Regions from separate parts of the Streptomyces sp. GLSS-08 genome, predicted to be linked through region 2. Evidence: riboswitches for the same ligand, from Rfam matches in the RefSeq annotation. Region 2 holds a riboswitch; each other region holds the start of a gene.

Region 1 (3,859 bases), on a different contig from region 2:
CCGCCCGGTGAGCGGCGTTCCCGGCGACGGTAGAGGATGCGCCCGGTGCCTGGCCGAATGGGCTCGCTCGGCGCAGAGTTCACCGCATCGAGCGACAGATATATGCATATCCCGGTGGATCGCGCCCGTGAGGGATGCGGCGATGGCAGTCTGGCGCGAAGCACCGGTCCGGGACCGTACTCGAATCATCCGCTCCGTGTCGGACTACGGGTCCCGTGGGAAAGGGACGACGTCGCCATGGCAGATCACCAGGAAGCATCCGTCACTCTCCCGAGCGATCCCGCATCGGTCTCCGCGGCTCGGACCTACGTCATCGGCGTCCTCGCCGACTGGGGCCTGCCGAGTGGCACGGAGGCCGCCGAGACCGTACGCCTGATCGTGTCCGAGCTCGCCACCAACGCCGTCCAGCACACTCTCGGGCAGTCTCCGACCTTCACCGTCGACGTCGCGCTCGAGCGTGACGAACAGCTGCGCATCGGAGTCACCGACAGCCACCCGCGGTTCCCGAAGCGCCTGCCCGCCGCCGTCCAGCAGGACAACGGCCGGGGACTGGTCATCATTCGCTGGCTGACCGCCGAGTGCGGCGGCAGGCTGAGCGTGCGGCCCACCCGCGAGGGCGGCAAGACGGTCGTGATCGAGCTGCCGTGGTCGCTCCCGGCCCGGCCGGTGACGCCGGGGCAGGAACCCTGACGCCGCGACCCGGCAGCCGCCGCCAGGGCCCTGGCGGCCCTCATGGGCGCCGGCCCGGGCCTTCGTGCTCCCGAGCACCCGAGGAAGCCCCTTTCGCCCGGAGTGCGCGCCGCACGAGCCGGGGCAGGACGCCCCACAGCGCCGCGCAGACGACCAGCGTGCCGGCCGCCGCGGCGATTCCGCCGCCCCGGCCCAGGGCCACGTCGACGACGAGCAGGACGGAGCCGGTGAACGCCAGCGTCAGGACGCACAGCCCGGCCGCGGCCAGATGGGAGGAGACCCGCACGACGGTGGCCTTGGCGTTCTGCTGGAACAGCGACCGGTGCAGGGCGGCCGGGGCCACGAAGAGGGCGGCGGCCAGCACGGCGAGCAGCAGCGTGGTGACGTACGTGACGCGCTGCACGGTGTCGAGGGTCGGGAACCGCTGGGTGAACGCCAGGGTCAGCAGGAAGGCGAAGAGGATCTGCACGCCGGTCTGGACGACGCGCAGCTCCTGGAGCAGCTCGGCGAAGTTGCGGTCGGCGCGCTCCGGGGGCGTCTCGTTCCGCGCGGAGTGAGGGTGTCGGTCGTCCATGGGCGGACGAGTATCCGTTTCGCGCCATGGTCACGCCCTCCGGGGGCGACGGCGCCCGCCGCCGCCCCCGGGGAGCCGGTCAGCCGACCCGGCCGTACCAGACGCTCTTCGTCCAGATCTTCGTGAGCTTCACGACCTCTCCGGTCTTCGGGGAGTGCCAGATCCGTCCCTTCCCGGCGTAGATGCCGACGTGGTACACGTTCCGGCCCGAATGGAAGAACACGAGGTCTCCCGCCCTGCGGTGCGAGGCGGAGACGTGGTTGGTCTTGTTGTACTGCGCCGCGGCCGTACGAGGCAGCCTCTTGCCGGCCTTCTTGTACGAGTAGAGCGTGAGCCCGGAGCAGTCGAAGCGGCGCGGCCCCGTCGCGCCGTACTTGTACGGGGCACCTTTCTTGGAGGCCGCGATCTGAAGCGCCTTCGTCGCCGATGTGGCCGCGGCGGCGTCGGATGCGGCGCCGGGGACCACGAGGCTGCCGCCGACGGCGGCGATGGTGAGGGCCGAGGCCATACCGGCCCGGGTCCACAGCGACGGGACACGATTGAGCGCAGTCATGCGCAACCCTTCGTCAGCCGCCTGTGAAGGATGACCTGTCGGATTCGGGCTGGCGAAGTAGCCCGGCCGCGATGTGCGGCTTCACCCCAAGGACCGCCCGGATCTCTCCGGCGGCCCGTCGTGCTGGGTCCTCCACTCCTGCCGATCCACTTCTGTCGACCGGTCACCCGGGCGGCGGCAGGACTCGGCGTCCGCCCGGATCGCCCCGCCGCTTCGGCGGGGGCTTGTCGTCGCAGGGATCTTCACTCATGGAAGTCAGAAAATCCGAACGGAATCGGAGATTTGTGGGGTTACTCACCACTCACCCGTTCGGGTGGACACCCCCTGTTTCGAACGGAAGTTGAGGGTGCCGACCAAGCCCGCACCTGCGACGGAACCCTTCATTCCGCCTCGGCTCTCCACGCGTTGCGCAAGTTGAGGGGGCTCATGACCGGGGGTGCGTCTACACCGTTGGGGGGTACGCCGTTTGGTGCGTTTGTGTCCCGGGCCGGACGTCGCGCGAAGTCGGCGCCCGTCGGCCCGGGGCCACGGCACTCGGATGTCCGCCTTGGGTGGCAAGGCGACGCGGGCGGCCCGTCGTTCGCCCCCGCGGACCCGCACGGTCCGTGCCAGGGGCGGCGGGTGAACTTCGCTCCCGTCCCGTTGGTGCATCGGAGTGAGCGCGGGCGCGCCGGCCGGGGGCCGCGCCGCCCCTGGTGCGTATACGGTCCGGACCGCGGCGGCGGCCCCCCGTGGCCGCGCCGGCGTACCGGTGGGCCTCGCGGTGCCTCGGTGAGCTTGGACCGTTCCCGCGTCCGGGCGGCAGGGGGGCGCGGAGGGGCTCTGCGGTGCCCGACGGGTATGGAACAGCCCAGCCGGCGGTCATGAGTGGATCAAGGGCTGGTTAACGTAGTTGAAACTCCGTCCAACTAGCCTGCCGATCCACGCCACCAGGGGTTTCCGTATCCGGATTGAGCCTGATCGCCCAATCTGTCTGTGTGCTACATCTATCCCGTCGCGGTGGCTGCGGCAACCGGACCCCGCACGGTCCGGGCGAGGACTGTGAGGTGGGACGCCGTGCAACTGACCCCGCACGAGCAAGAGAGGCTGCTGATCCACGTGGCCGCCGACGTCGCCGAGAAGCGCCGGGCCCGCGGGCTGAGACTGAACCACCCCGAGGCCGTCGCCCTCATCACGTCGCACCTCCTGGAAGGCGCCCGTGACGGCCGTACCGTCGCCGAACTCATGGCGTCCGGGCGCAGGCTCCTCACCCGGGACGACGTCATGGAGGGCATCCCCGAGATGATCCACGACGTCCAGGTGGAGGCGACCTTCCCGGACGGCACCAAGCTCGTCACCGTCCACGACCCGATCGTCTGACGGGGGAGCGGCCCGATGATCCCCGGAGAGATCCTGTTCGCCGACGGACCCGTCGCCTTCAACGAGAGCCGCGAGGTCACCCGGCTGACCGTCCTCAACTCCGCCGACCGCCCCGTCCAGGTCGGCTCCCACTACCACTTCGCCGAGGCCAACCCGGGTCTGGACTTCGACCGCGACGCCGCCCGAGGCAGGCGGCTGAACGTGGCCGCGGGCACCGCCGTGCGCTTCGAGCCAGGTATCCCCGTCGACGTCGAACTCGTTCCGCTCGCCGGTGCCCGTGTGGTGCCCGGACTGCGCGGTGAGACCGGAGGTGCCCTCGATGCCTGAGATCTCGCGTGCGGCGTACGCCGATCTGTTCGGCCCCACCACCGGCGACCGGATCCGGCTCGCCGACACCGATCTGCTCGTCGAGATCGAGGAGGACCGCTGCGGCGGTCCCGGCCGCGCCGGCGACGAGGCGGTGTTCGGTGGAGGCAAGGTCATCCGCGAGTCCATGGGCCAGGCGCGCGCCACGCGCGCGGACGGCACCCCGGACACCGTGATCACGGGAGCCGTGATCATCGACCACTGGGGCGTCGTCAAGGCCGACGTCGGCATCCGCGACGGCCGGATCACCGGCATCGGCAAGGCGGGCAACCCCGACACGATGGACGGCGTCCACCCGGACCTCGTCATCGGCCCCG
Region 2 (3,859 bases):
GGCACCGAGATCGCCCGTGGCCACTCCCGCGAGGGCGACCCGGTGGAGCATGCCGAGGAGGCCGCACTCGCCAAGGCCGGTCCCGCGGACCCGCGGCTCGCCGGCGCCACCGTCTACAGCAGCCTGGAGCCCTGCGCCCGCCGCGCCTCCCGGCCGTCGCCGTGCGCGCGGCTGATCCTCGACGCCGGGGTGCGGCGCGTGGTCACCGCCTGGCGGGAGCCCGACACCTTCGTCGCCGGTGCCGACGGAAGCGGGGTCCTGCGGGCCGGGGGCGCCGACGTCGTCGTCCTCGCGGAGTACGAGGAGGCGGCCAAGGCACCCAACCGGCACCTCCCGCCGCCCGCCGGGCCCGACCGGACCTGACCGGACGGGCCGGCCGGGACGGTCCGTGCCCGTCCCGGCAGACCCGGACGCACGTCGGGAACCCGGCCGCCCAGGCGGTCGGGAACCCGGCCGCCCAGGCGGTCGGGAACCCGGCCGCCGAGGCCCCGCCCGAGCCGGTCGTCCCTGGTGAGGGGCGGTGCCAGGAGCCAGTGTGTGCCGGGGGCCCCGCGGATGGCGTACACTGGTTTCAACGACGCGGGGTGGAGCAGCTCGGTAGCTCGCTGGGCTCATAACCCAGAGGTCGCAGGTTCAAATCCTGTCCCCGCTACTGAAGACCCAGGGCCGGAACTCGGATCATCGAGTTCCGGCCCTGAGTCGTTTCCGCGGGCCGGGACACAAGCGCGGCCGGTGTCATCCGGTCGGTCCACACCGGTCGCCGCCCGCCCCCGCCGCGGGAAGCCTGGACGGGTGGGGCAGCGAGGTGATGTGCAGCGGCCGGGGGAGCCGGAGTCCGGCGGGACCAGGGCCGGGTACTCCGGCGGCGACCGGGCGAGCGGCCCGGTTCCCGAGGGGCGCGAGCGGGCCGGAGGGCGGCTGCCGGGGGATCCGGTGCCGGACCCCGGCCTCGGGAACGCCGCGCCGCCCACGTCCGCCGAGCCCGCCGCCCGGCGGATCTCGTCCGCGCGCCGCTTCCTCCGGGCCCTGCCCGCGCTGCTCATCGCGGCCGGGATCGTCTACGACCTCCTCACGCCGTCACAGTTCACCGCGGCCCCCTTCTTCACGGCCGCTCCCCTGCTCGCCGCTCCGCTCCTCTCGCTGCGCGGCACGGTCCTCACCGGTCTCGCCGCGCTCGCCGCCGTCCTCTCCGTCCACGTCGAACTAGGCGTCCTGCTGCGCGTCGACGCGATCACCGAACTGGTCACCGTCGCCACCGTCACCGTCCTGGCCGTCCTCATCAACACCCTCGTCCGCCGCTCCGACGAACGGCTCGCCTCCGCGCGCGAGATCGCCGAGGCCGCACAGCGCGCCGTACTGCCGCGCCCGGAGGAGAGGATCGGCGGGCTCCAGGTGGCCGCGCGGTACGAGGCCGCGCAGGCCGACGCGTTCATCGGCGGTGACCTGTACGCGGTGCAGGACTCCCCGTACGGCGTGCGGCTGGTCGTCGGGGATGTGCGGGGCAAGGGCATGGGAGCGGTGACGGCGGTCGCCGTCGTCATCGGGGCCTTCCGGGAGGCGGCCGAGCACGAGTCGACGCTGGAGGCGGTCGCCCAGCGGCTGGAGCGGGCCCTGGCGCGGGAGGGGACACGGCGCGACGGGCTCGACGCCTTCGAGGGGTTCACCACGGCCGTCCTCGCGGAGGTCCCGCACGGGGACGGCGTCGTGCGCCTCCTGAACCGAGGCCATCCCCCGCCGCTGCTCCTGCACGCGGACGGCACCCTGCGCACGCTGGAGGCACCGGAGTACGCGCTGCCGCTCGGGATGGGCGAGCTCGGCACATGGCCCGACCGCGCCACGGTGGTCGCGTTCCCGGGCGGGGCCACCCTGCTCCTCTACACGGACGGGCTGTCGGAGGCGCGCGACCCTCTGGGGCGGTTCTACGACCCGGCGGAACGGCTCGCCGGACGGGCCTTCCGCGACCCGGACGCGCTGCTCGCGACCCTCATCAAGGACGTGCACCGGCACACCGGGGACGGGACGACGGACGACCTGGCGCTGCTCGCCGTCCGGCGGTTGTGAGTTTCCGGCGCACGTTCGGAGCCCGTCGTCACCCGAGGTGACCGGGCGGGATCACTGCGCATAATATCTGACGTACCGTCAACTCTTTTGAGGTTTACGACTCACGGTCAACTCGCCCGGTTTTCACCGCCCGTGACCCGTAAGTCCGTGACGAAGGCGTTAATGATCAGTCGGAACAGCTTGGAATAGGGGACCCGCGTCTATTAACGTTCGATAACGCAGCGCGGTTGTCCCAGCCGTCACAAGAGACGGCTCCGTGCGCACGCGCCGAATCCCGCAAGGGAACCGGGGAACCACCTATTTGGGGTGAATCGAGCGTCTATCGCGGTGCACCGCACCCTGGTTGACGCGCGTAGGAGACCTTCCTGCTCCGAACCCGTCAGCTAACCCGGTAGGCGAGAAGGAAGGAAAGGAGCGCGCCCACGTGGCGTCCAACCGGCCTGCCCAGAGCACCTCGTTCGCGCCGAGTGAGAAGCAGAGCGACACCTTCGGCTACGGCCGCGGCAACGACGAGGGCCCCTGGGAGGAGTGGAATCCCACCGCGGATTCCGTCCGTCCCGTCCGTGGCCGGCATCGCGTCTCCAAGCAGCGCGGCGGAGGACTCGCCCGGAGTTCCACCGTCCTCGGCGTCGGCGTCATCGCCGCCGTCGGCGCGGGCGGCATGGCCACCGCGCAGAGCGGCAAGCCCCCGGTCTCCATCTCGATGCCCGACCTGTCGTCGGTCGCCGACTCGGCCAGGAACCTGATATCGGACGGCTCCGGCGCCGAACCGGCCACGGCCTCCGCCACCCCGCTCACCACCGCCGGACTCGCCGGCACGGACACGGCCCAGGGCACCACCGGCGCGGGCGAGGCCCTGCGTGCCCGCATCATGCAGCAGGCCGAGTCGCAGCAGGACCAGGTCGACCTCAAGGCCGCCGAGGCCGCGCAGGCCGCCGCCGTGAAGAAGGCCGCAGAGGAAGCCGCCAAGTCGCAGGACGAGGCCGAGGCCAAGGCCGCCGCCGCCAAGAAGAAGGCGGAGCAGGAGGCCAAGGAGAAGGCGGAGGCCGAGCGCCTCGCCAAGCTCGCCAAGAGCTACACGCTGCCGACCTCCTCGTACACGCTGACCTCGCACTTCGGTGACGCCGGTGCCATGTGGTCCTCCGGCCACCACACCGGCCTCGACTTCGCGGCGCCCACCGGCACGCTGATCAAGGCCGTGCACAGCGGCACCGTCACCGAGGCCGGCTGGGCCGGTGCGTACGGCTACCGCACCGTCCTCACCCTCGACGACGGCACCGAGATATGGTTCTGCCACCAGTCGTCCATCAGCGCCGGCGTGGGCCAGAAGGTCTCCACAGGTGAGGTCATCGGGCGGGTGGGCGCGACCGGCAACGTGACCGGCCCGCACCTGCACATGGAGGTCCACCCGGGCGGCAGCGCCAGCGGTATCGACCCGCTGGCCTGGCTGCAGAGCAAGGGCCTCAACCCGTAACCACGGCGGCCCTCCCGGCCGGGCCTGCGGAATACGTGCCTTCGTCAACGGTGTTGAGATGCACCATGACTGCACTCCGCAAGCTCGGCCCGTCCGACCTCGAGGTCTTCCCGCTCGCCCTCGGCGGCAACGTCTTCGGCTGGACCGCCGACGAGGACGCGTCCTTCGCCGTACTGGACGCGTACGCGGCAGCCGGCGGCAACTTCGTGGACACCGCCGACACCTACTCCTCGTGGGCACCCGGCAACGAGGGCGGCGAGTCCGAGACGGTCATCGGCAGGTGGTTCGCCGCGCGCGGCAACCGCTCCGAGATCGTCCTCGCCA
Region 3 (3,859 bases), on a different contig from region 2:
CGCCGGGGTGCGGCCCGCGGTCCGCCCGGGCACGCTTCACCGTATGGGACACTGGTCTAGACAACCCTGGAACACCGGAAGGGCAGCATCACATGGCTGAGCGCCGCGTCAACGTCGGCTGGGCCGAGGGCCTCCACGCCCGCCCCGCCTCCATCTTCGTCCGGGCGGCCACGGCCTCCGGCGTCCCCGTGACGATCGCCAAGGCGGACGGCAACCCCGTCAACGCCGCGTCGATGCTCGCGGTCCTCGGCCTCGGCGCCCAGGGCGGCGAGGAGATCGTCCTCGCCTCCGACGCGGAGGGCGCGGACGCGGCCCTCGACCGCCTGGCCAAGCTGGTCTCCGAGGGTCTCGACGAGCTTCCCGAGACCGTCTGACCCCTCGGACACCCTCTCGTGCGGCGAAGCCGCGTCGGCCCGACCGGTCGACGCGGCTTCGCCGTTCCCGCGCCTTTCCGGATCCCACCGCTCGTCACCGGCCGACGGCCGGTCGATATCAGCACGCCGTCCGGACAATGCGACGGGCACCTGAAAAGGCGCGCCGGGAATTCCCGGCGCGTGAAAAGAGGGCAGCGGGAAACAGCCACCTGCCGAATATGCCTCTTTGTATACGGTGCTTTTGTTAATGCCGCGGGCCCGAGATGTTTACGGGAGGTTGCGAAGTCCTCACGCGGTCCGCGGGCCGGGCGCGCCGCGCGGAGCGGAAGCAGTGCGCGGAGGCGGCGCGCTCGGCGTGCAGCGCGGTGATCGCGCGCGCCCGCTCACCGTCCCCGCGCGCGACGGCGTCCACGATGCCGCCGTGCTCCGCCCAGGCCTGAGCGGCGTCGGCCGGCGCCTCCACCGCGTACATCCAGGCGATCTTGTGACGCAGCTGGGCGAGCGTCGAGGTCAGCGCGGGGCTCCCGGACGCCTGGGCGAGCGTCTCGTGGAACCAGCCCCCCAGGGACCGCAGATCCTCGTTGTGGCCTCTCCTGGCCCGCTCCTGCCCGAGCCTGACCAGGCCCCGCAGAACCTTGAGGTGGGCCTCGGTGCGGCGCTGGGCGGCCCGCGCCGCGCCCAGGGGTTCCAGCAGCAGCCGCATCTCCAGGAGGTCCGCGGCCTCCTGTTCGGTGGGCTCCGCCACGCACGCGCCCGCGTGCCGCCGGATGACGACGAACCCCTCGGCCTCCAGCGTGCGCAGCGCCTCGCGCACGGGGACGCGCGAGACGCCGTAGCGGCGGGCGAGCAGTTCCTCGGTGAGCCGGCTGCCGCGCTCGTAGACACCCGCGACGATGTCGTCACGGATCGCCGTGCATACCGAGTGCGCCGGAATGCGCATGAGCGGACCTCCGCTTAATCCTCGCGAAACGCCGTCGATTGACGCTTGTTCAGCGACTCTATTGCAGCGGGACGGAATTTCCGATGGCGGACCGGAATCCATATGTATTTTTTGGACGGCCGCGCGTCCTAAACGCCGAAGGCCCCGGCTCGTCGAGCCGGGGCCTTCACAAGTCGCGGGGGGGTCAGAGGCTGACGCCGTGCGAGCGGAGGTAGGAGACGGGGTCGATGTCCGAGCCGTACTCGGCCGTCGTACGGGCCTCGAAGTGGAGATGGGGCCCCGTGGAGTTGCCGGTCGACCCGGAGAGGGCTATCGGCTGGCCCGGGGTGACGGTCTGCCCCTCGGAGACGTTGACGGACGACAGGTGGCCGTACATGGTGTACGTCCCGTCGTGCATCTTGATGACGACCTGGTTGCCGTAGGCGCCGGCCCAGCCGGTCGTGACGACGGTGCCCGCGCCGACGGCCTGGACGACGGTGCCCGACGCGGCGTGGAAGTCGACGCCGGTGTGGCTGCCGGAGGACCAGAGGCTGCCGCCGGTCTTGTAGCCGGTGGAGACGTAGGAGCCGGCGACCGGCGCGACGAAGGTGTTGAGGAGCTTGCGCTCGGCGGCGCGGGCGGCACGGGCCCTGACCTCGCGCTCCTTCTTGGCCTCGGCCATGATCCGCCGCTTCGCGGCCTCCTCGGCCTTCTTCAGCGCCGCGGCCTCGTCGGCGGCGTGCTGCTGGGCGGCGGCCTGCGCGTCGACCTGCTCGGCGACCGTGTCGCCGATGGTGACGGCCTGGGTCAGCCCGGTCTGCTGGACGGAGGCGGCGTCCGCGGCGAACGCGGGGGCGGCCAGGGTTCCGATGACACCGGTGGTGGTGAGAGCCGCCACGCTTGCCGCACTCTTGGTGGTGCGCGTGATCCGGCTGGGACGACGATGCTTCCCGGTGGCACGGGTGAACGCCATGAAGGGGCTGGTCCTTTCCTTCCCTCTCGCCTACCGGGTTAGCTGACGGGTTCGGAGCAGGAAGGTCTCCTACGGGCTTCCTTGGGGAAGGACGCCCGATTCACCCCAGGGACTGCGATGGGTCCCCGGCTCCCCTGGCTCGCGCCGTACGGGGACTCGGCGATGACTGTCCGGTGCCGCGGACGCGGCGCACTGCCTGACGAACAGTCGGACTGACGCTAAGGGGGCGTCTTTCAATCGACAAACGGATCACGGCTTTTGTAGTGCACGCCACAGGGCAGAAGGGCAACGCCCCGGCAATACGGACATAACGCGGACGAAGCCGGGTAAGCGCGCGCGGAACCCCGAATGGACGGCGGGTAAACGCGGGGACCCTGGTGACTCATCAGTCACCAGGGTCCCGTCGTCCGCGGGGCTCTACTCGGCCCGTACGACGCTCACTTCACCGATGCCGAGGGCCTCGACGGGCTCCTCGATCTGCGCGGCGTCGCCCACCAGGACCGTCACCAGGCGGTCGACCGGGAAGGCGTTCACGACGGCCGCGGTGGCCTCCACAGTGCCTGTGGCGGCGAGCTGCTGATAGAGCGTCGCCTGGTAGTCGTCCGGCAGGTGCTGCTCGACCTGGTCGGCGAGCGTGCTCGCGACCGCCGCCGCCGTCTCGAACTTGAGCGGTGCGACGCCCACCAGGTTCTGCACGGCCACGTCGCGTTCGGGGTCCGTCAGACCGTCCGCGGCGAGCGTGCGCAGCACCTTCCACAGGTCGTCGAGAGCCGGACCGGTGTTGGGCGTGTCCACGGATCCGCTGATGGCGAGCATCGCGGCACCCGAGCCGTCCGGAGCCGAGCGCAGCACCTGGCCGAACGCCCGCACTCCGTAGGTGTAGCCCTTCTCCTCGCGCAGGACGCGGTCCAGGCGGGAGGTGAGGGTGCCGCCGAGGCAGTACGTGCCCAGCACCTGGGCGGGCCACACCCGGTCGTGCCGGTCGGCTCCGACGCGGCCGATGAGCAACTGCGTCTGTACGGCGCCGGGGCGGTCGACGATGATCACGCGGCCCAGGTCGTCGGCGGTGACTGGCGGCACCGGACGCGGCTCGGCCGAGGAGCCGGTCCAGGCGCCGAGCGTGTCGGCGAGCAGCGCGTCGAGGTCGACGTCGGTGAGGTCGCCGACGACCACGGCGGTGCCGGTGGCGGGACGCACGTGCTTCTCGTAGAAGGCGCGCACGGCCGCGGAGTCGATCTTCTGGACCGTCGCCTCGGTGCCCTGGCGCGGACGCGACATGCGCGAGCCGGCCGGGAACAGCTCCTTGGAGAGCTCCTTGGCCGCGCGGCGGGCCGGATTGGCGGTCTCGTGCGGGATCTCGTCGAGCCGGTTGCGTACCAGCCGTTCGATCTCGCTGTCCGTGAAGGCCGGTGCCCGCAGGGCGTCGGCGAGCAGGCCGAGCCCCTTCTCGAGCCGGGAGACCGGGACCTCCAGCGAGAGGCGCACGCCCGGGTGGTCGGCGTGCGAGTCGAGGGTGGCGCCGCAGCGCTCGAGCTCGGCTGCGAACTCCTCTGCGGAGTGCTTGTCGGTTCCCTCGGAGAAGGCACGGGCCAT
Region 4 (3,859 bases), on a different contig from region 2:
GTGTCCAACGCCGTGCTCAAGCAGGTGTTCGAGCGGGAGCGGCCGCCGAAGGAATGGATCTCGCACGAGGACGTGCACGAGCGGCCCGACTCCTCCTCGTTCCCCTCCGGGCACACCGCCGCGGGCGTGGGGTTCACGGCGGCGGTGGCGGCGGTGTGGCCCCTGGCGGGCGCCGTGTGTGCGGTTCCGGCCGCGATGGTGGCCACCGAACGGGTGCACACCGGCGCCCACTATCCGTCCGACGTCGCGGCCGGAGCGTTGATCGGCCTTGCCGCTGCCGCTCTGGTGCGCAAGAGCCCCCGGCTGGCGCTGCGTCTGCTGCGGTGAGCCCCGGGGAGCACCGCTCTCCACCGTGGCCGCCTCGGTGCGGGTGGCCGTCCGAGCCCTCGGCGGGCCGCGTCTCCACGAGCGGTCCGCCGTCGCCGTCCGTTTGTCCCGGCGGCCGCCGGACGGCGTGCGTCAGATGTCCCTCAAGGTACCGTCTGGACCTTCTGTCCTGTTTAGCCGCATCAGTCCAACTGGTAGGGAATAAGGGCCTCCTGGCGGGGTGGCGCGTGAGCAGCGTCATACCGGTGACAATGCGTCGTGAACCCGGTTTCTCAAGTCTGCGGGATTACCGGGCGATTGCCGACCCGGAAAGATCACTCGTCGACGGACAGTGACCGGCAATCCGGACATGGATCAAGAAATGGGTGTGCACAGAAAACCCACAAGCTTGTCGACGCCCTCTCATGTCGCCTACGTTCACCCTCACTCCGGACGGACGCCCAATCCTGCCGCCGCCCGGAATCCCGCACACTCACCCGTCCACGGCAGGAGCGGGGGACCCACAGGTACGACGCCTGTTCCGGTCTCCGGACAGGCTAGGGGTTGAGCCGCGCGCAACGCGGCCGGGCATCTCCAGCTCGCACCCGACAGCTCACCTCGCAGGCGCCGGAGAGGAATGCACCATGCCCGCGAAGGGTAAGCACCGCCGTCCCAAGTCCCTGCGCCTGACCCGCTCGATCGCCGTCGTCGGCACCGGTGGCGCCGCACTCGCCCTGCCGCTGATGGGAGCCGCGGGCGCCCACGCCGCGACTCCCGCGGCCGCCGTCTCCGCCGCTCCGGAGAAGGCCGCCGCCGCGCCGGCCGCCGCCCAGAAGGCCGCGACGAAGACCTACGCGGTGAAGGCCGGCGACTCCCTCGCGAAGATCGCCGACACGCAGCACGTCACCGGCGGCTGGAAGAAGCTCTACCAGGACAACCGCGCGGTCATCGGGGGCGACCCGGCGCTGATCCACCCGGGTCTGGAGCTGACGCTCGGCGGCAAGGCCGCGTCCCCCGCCGCCCCGTCGTCCGGCAAGACCACCCAGACGACGAAGACGCAGGCCGCTCCGGCCGCGGCCACCAGCAGCTCCGGCTACACCATGCCGGTCGCGGGCGCCACCGTCGGCACCGCCTACAAGACCGCGGGCAGCATGTGGTCCAGCGGCTATCACACCGGCGTCGACTTCGTGGTCCCGACCGGCACCTCCCTCAAGGCCGTCGGACCTGGCACCGTCGTCTCGGCCGGCTGGGGCGGCGCGTACGGCAACCAGGTCGTCATCCGGCACGCCGACGGCCTGTACTCCCAGTACGCCCACCTGTCCTCGTTGTCGGTCTCGGCCGGGCAGACCGTGACCGGCGGCCAGCAGATAGGCCTGTCCGGTGCGACCGGCAACGTCACCGGACCGCACCTGCACTTCGAGATCCGCACCACCCCGGACTACGGCTCGGACGTGGACCCCGTCGCGTACCTGCGCGCACACGGCGTCTCCGTCGGCTGACGCCCGCCCACTCCACCGGAGGCCGGACCCCGATCCCCGGGGTCCGGCCTCCGGCGTGCACGGCGTCGGCGACGGGAAGTGCGGAGCCCGTGCTTCCGGGCGTTGAGGCTCGTCAACCGCCCCTGCGCACCGCCTTATTCCGAGGTTGACCAACACTTGACGAGTGGCTTATCTCACCGACCGTCAACCCCTTCCTACGGTCGCGTAGCTCACATCGGAGGGGAATCATGGGCCGATGTGGCAGACGATTCGAAGAGTGACAACAGATCAGTGATCGGGTCGTACGTGGCGGTGGGGGACAGCTTCACCGAAGGCGTCGGCGATCCCGGTCCGGACGGGGCCTTCGTCGGCTGGGCCGACCGGTTCGCGGTACTGCTCGCCGACCGGCGCCCCGAGGGCGACTTCGGCTACACCAACCTCGCCGTACGCGGCAAACTGCTCGACCAGATCGTCGAGGGCCAGCTTCGGCAGGCCAAGGAACTGGCACCGGACCTCGTCTCCTTCTGCGCCGGCGGCAACGACATTCTCCGGCCGGGAACCGACCCCGACGAGGTCGCCGAGCGCTTCGAGCGCGCGGTCGCCGACCTCGCCTCGGCCGTCGGTACCGTCATGGTGACCACCGGGTTCGACACCCGCACCATGCCCGTGCTCAGGCATCTGCGCGGCAAGATCGCCACGTACAACGGGCATGTGCGGGCCATCGCCGACCGTTACGGCTGCCCGGTGCTGGACCTGTGGTCGCTCAAGACCATCCAGGACCGGCGCGCCTGGGACGGCGACCGTCTCCACCTGTCGCCCGAGGGACACACCCGGGTCGCCCTGCGGGCCGGCCAGGTCCTCGGCCTCGAGGTCCCGGCGGACCCGGACCAGCCCTGGCCCCCGCTGCCTCCGCGCGGCACCTTCGAGGTGCGCCGCGACAACATCCAGTGGGCGCGCGAGTACCTGGTGCCGTGGATCGGCCGCCGACTGCGCGGCCAGTCCTCCGGGGACCATGTGGCGGCCAAGGGCAGCCTGTCACCGGACGACATCAAGCTGCGGATCGCACCGGCGGTGTGAGGGGCCGGGCACAGGACCCGGGTGCGCGGGCGGTGCGCCCGGTACGGCGGCTGAGTGGGCGGCTCAGCCGGGCGGTGACGTCAAGGCCTCGCGCTCCAGGCCCAGTTCGCGGGCGAGGGCCTCGTCCGCCCATGCCCGGGTGCGCGCCCGCGACACCGCGCCGGGGTAGGCCGTCATCTGCACGGCGAGACCGTCCAGCAGGGCAGTGAGCCGCAGGGCCGCGTCCATGGCGTCCGGGCAGCGGAACTCCCCCGCGGCCACGCCCTCCGCGATCACCTCGGCGAGCGCGGCCTTCCACTGCCGGTCGAGGTGCTGAGTGACCTCGCGCAGCCCCGGCTCGCGCAGGGCCACCGCCCAGCCCTCGATCCACAGCCGCCAGCCCTTGGCCTGGCCGGTCGGCGCGTACCAGCGGACGGCCGCCCGCAGCCGCCGCAGCGCCGACGTGCGCCGGCCCAGCAGCTTGCGGAGCCGGGCGAGGTCGTCCTCGGCGGCGAACGCGAACGCCTCGGCGACCAGTTTCTCCTTCGTCGAGAAGTGGTAGAGCACCAGCGCGTTGCTCACCCCGAGCGCCGCAGCCACGTCCGCGATGCGCACGGCCGCGACACCGCGCTCCTCGATCTGTCCGATGGCCGCCCGCAGCATCTCCTCGCGCCGCTGGACCACACTCAACCGCACTCTCGCCACGCGGCAACCCTAATCGGTCGCGCAGCACACTCCGGACGCCCGGCCCGGCCTCGCCGCGAACGCCTGGGCTGCTCCGACTCCGACTCCGACTCCGCCCCGGCCCTGCTCGGGCGTGGGCGGGTGCCTCCGTCGCCGGAGCCGGTCCGTCACCGGAGCCGGTCCGTCACCGGAGCCGGACCGGCACCGGCATCCGTATCGCGACCGTCCTCCGCAGGGGCCGCCGCCCGTCACCGGTACCAGCCGAACCGTTCCGCGATCACCGGCAGCCGGTCGGCGGCTACGGCGTGCGCCGCCGCCCGGGGAGTCGTGCCGTC

What was found. A riboswitch is a leader RNA that binds a small molecule or an ion and turns the genes downstream of it on or off. The one in region 2 is predicted to bind cyclic di-AMP.
Region 1: it holds a riboswitch for cyclic di-AMP, as region 2 does, so the genes downstream of both, AC0ZLC_RS05865 (C40 family peptidase) here and AC0ZLC_RS32365 (M23 family metallopeptidase) in region 2, are expected to answer to the same signal.
Region 3: it holds a riboswitch for cyclic di-AMP, as region 2 does, so the genes downstream of both, AC0ZLC_RS02265 (M23 family metallopeptidase) here and AC0ZLC_RS32365 (M23 family metallopeptidase) in region 2, are expected to answer to the same signal.
Region 4: it holds a riboswitch for cyclic di-AMP, as region 2 does, so the genes downstream of both, AC0ZLC_RS15885 (M23 family metallopeptidase) here and AC0ZLC_RS32365 (M23 family metallopeptidase) in region 2, are expected to answer to the same signal.

Annotation. Positions count from the first base shown of each region.
Region 1 covers NZ_JBWJAQ010000003.1:65,181-69,039, forward strand. The annotation lists gene AC0ZLC_RS05855 (ATP-binding protein) at 238-690, shown strand; gene AC0ZLC_RS05860 (DUF6328 family protein) at 731-1,264, opposite strand; gene AC0ZLC_RS05865 (C40 family peptidase) at 1,344-1,817, opposite strand; cyclic di-AMP (ydaO/yuaA leader) riboswitch at 1,821-1,985, opposite strand; gene AC0ZLC_RS05870 (urease subunit gamma) at 2,874-3,176, shown strand; gene AC0ZLC_RS05875 (urease subunit beta) at 3,192-3,503, shown strand; gene AC0ZLC_RS05880 (urease subunit alpha) at 3,496-3,859, shown strand, end outside.
Region 2 covers NZ_JBWJAQ010000031.1:22,013-25,871, reverse strand. The annotation lists gene AC0ZLC_RS32380 (dihydrofolate reductase family protein) at 1-363, shown strand, start outside; tRNA gene AC0ZLC_RS32375 (tRNA-Met) at 579-652, shown strand; gene AC0ZLC_RS32370 (PP2C family protein-serine/threonine phosphatase) at 793-2,061, shown strand; cyclic di-AMP (ydaO/yuaA leader) riboswitch at 2,317-2,474, shown strand; gene AC0ZLC_RS32365 (M23 family metallopeptidase) at 2,486-3,535, shown strand; gene AC0ZLC_RS32360 (aldo/keto reductase) at 3,601-3,859, shown strand, end outside.
Region 3 covers NZ_JBWJAQ010000001.1:561,881-565,739, forward strand. The annotation lists gene AC0ZLC_RS02255 (HPr family phosphocarrier protein) at 93-374, shown strand; gene AC0ZLC_RS02260 (GntR family transcriptional regulator) at 619-1,314, opposite strand; gene AC0ZLC_RS02265 (M23 family metallopeptidase) at 1,499-2,266, opposite strand; cyclic di-AMP (ydaO/yuaA leader) riboswitch at 2,279-2,438, opposite strand; gene AC0ZLC_RS02270 (M16 family metallopeptidase) at 2,684-3,859, opposite strand, start outside.
Region 4 covers NZ_JBWJAQ010000008.1:6,405-10,263, forward strand. The annotation lists gene AC0ZLC_RS15880 (phosphatase PAP2 family protein) at 1-327, shown strand, start outside; cyclic di-AMP (ydaO/yuaA leader) riboswitch at 791-948, shown strand; gene AC0ZLC_RS15885 (M23 family metallopeptidase) at 951-1,805, shown strand; gene AC0ZLC_RS15890 (SGNH/GDSL hydrolase family protein) at 2,076-2,861, shown strand; gene AC0ZLC_RS15895 (TetR/AcrR family transcriptional regulator) at 2,925-3,545, opposite strand; gene AC0ZLC_RS15900 (Glu/Leu/Phe/Val dehydrogenase dimerization domain-containing protein) at 3,773-3,859, opposite strand, start outside.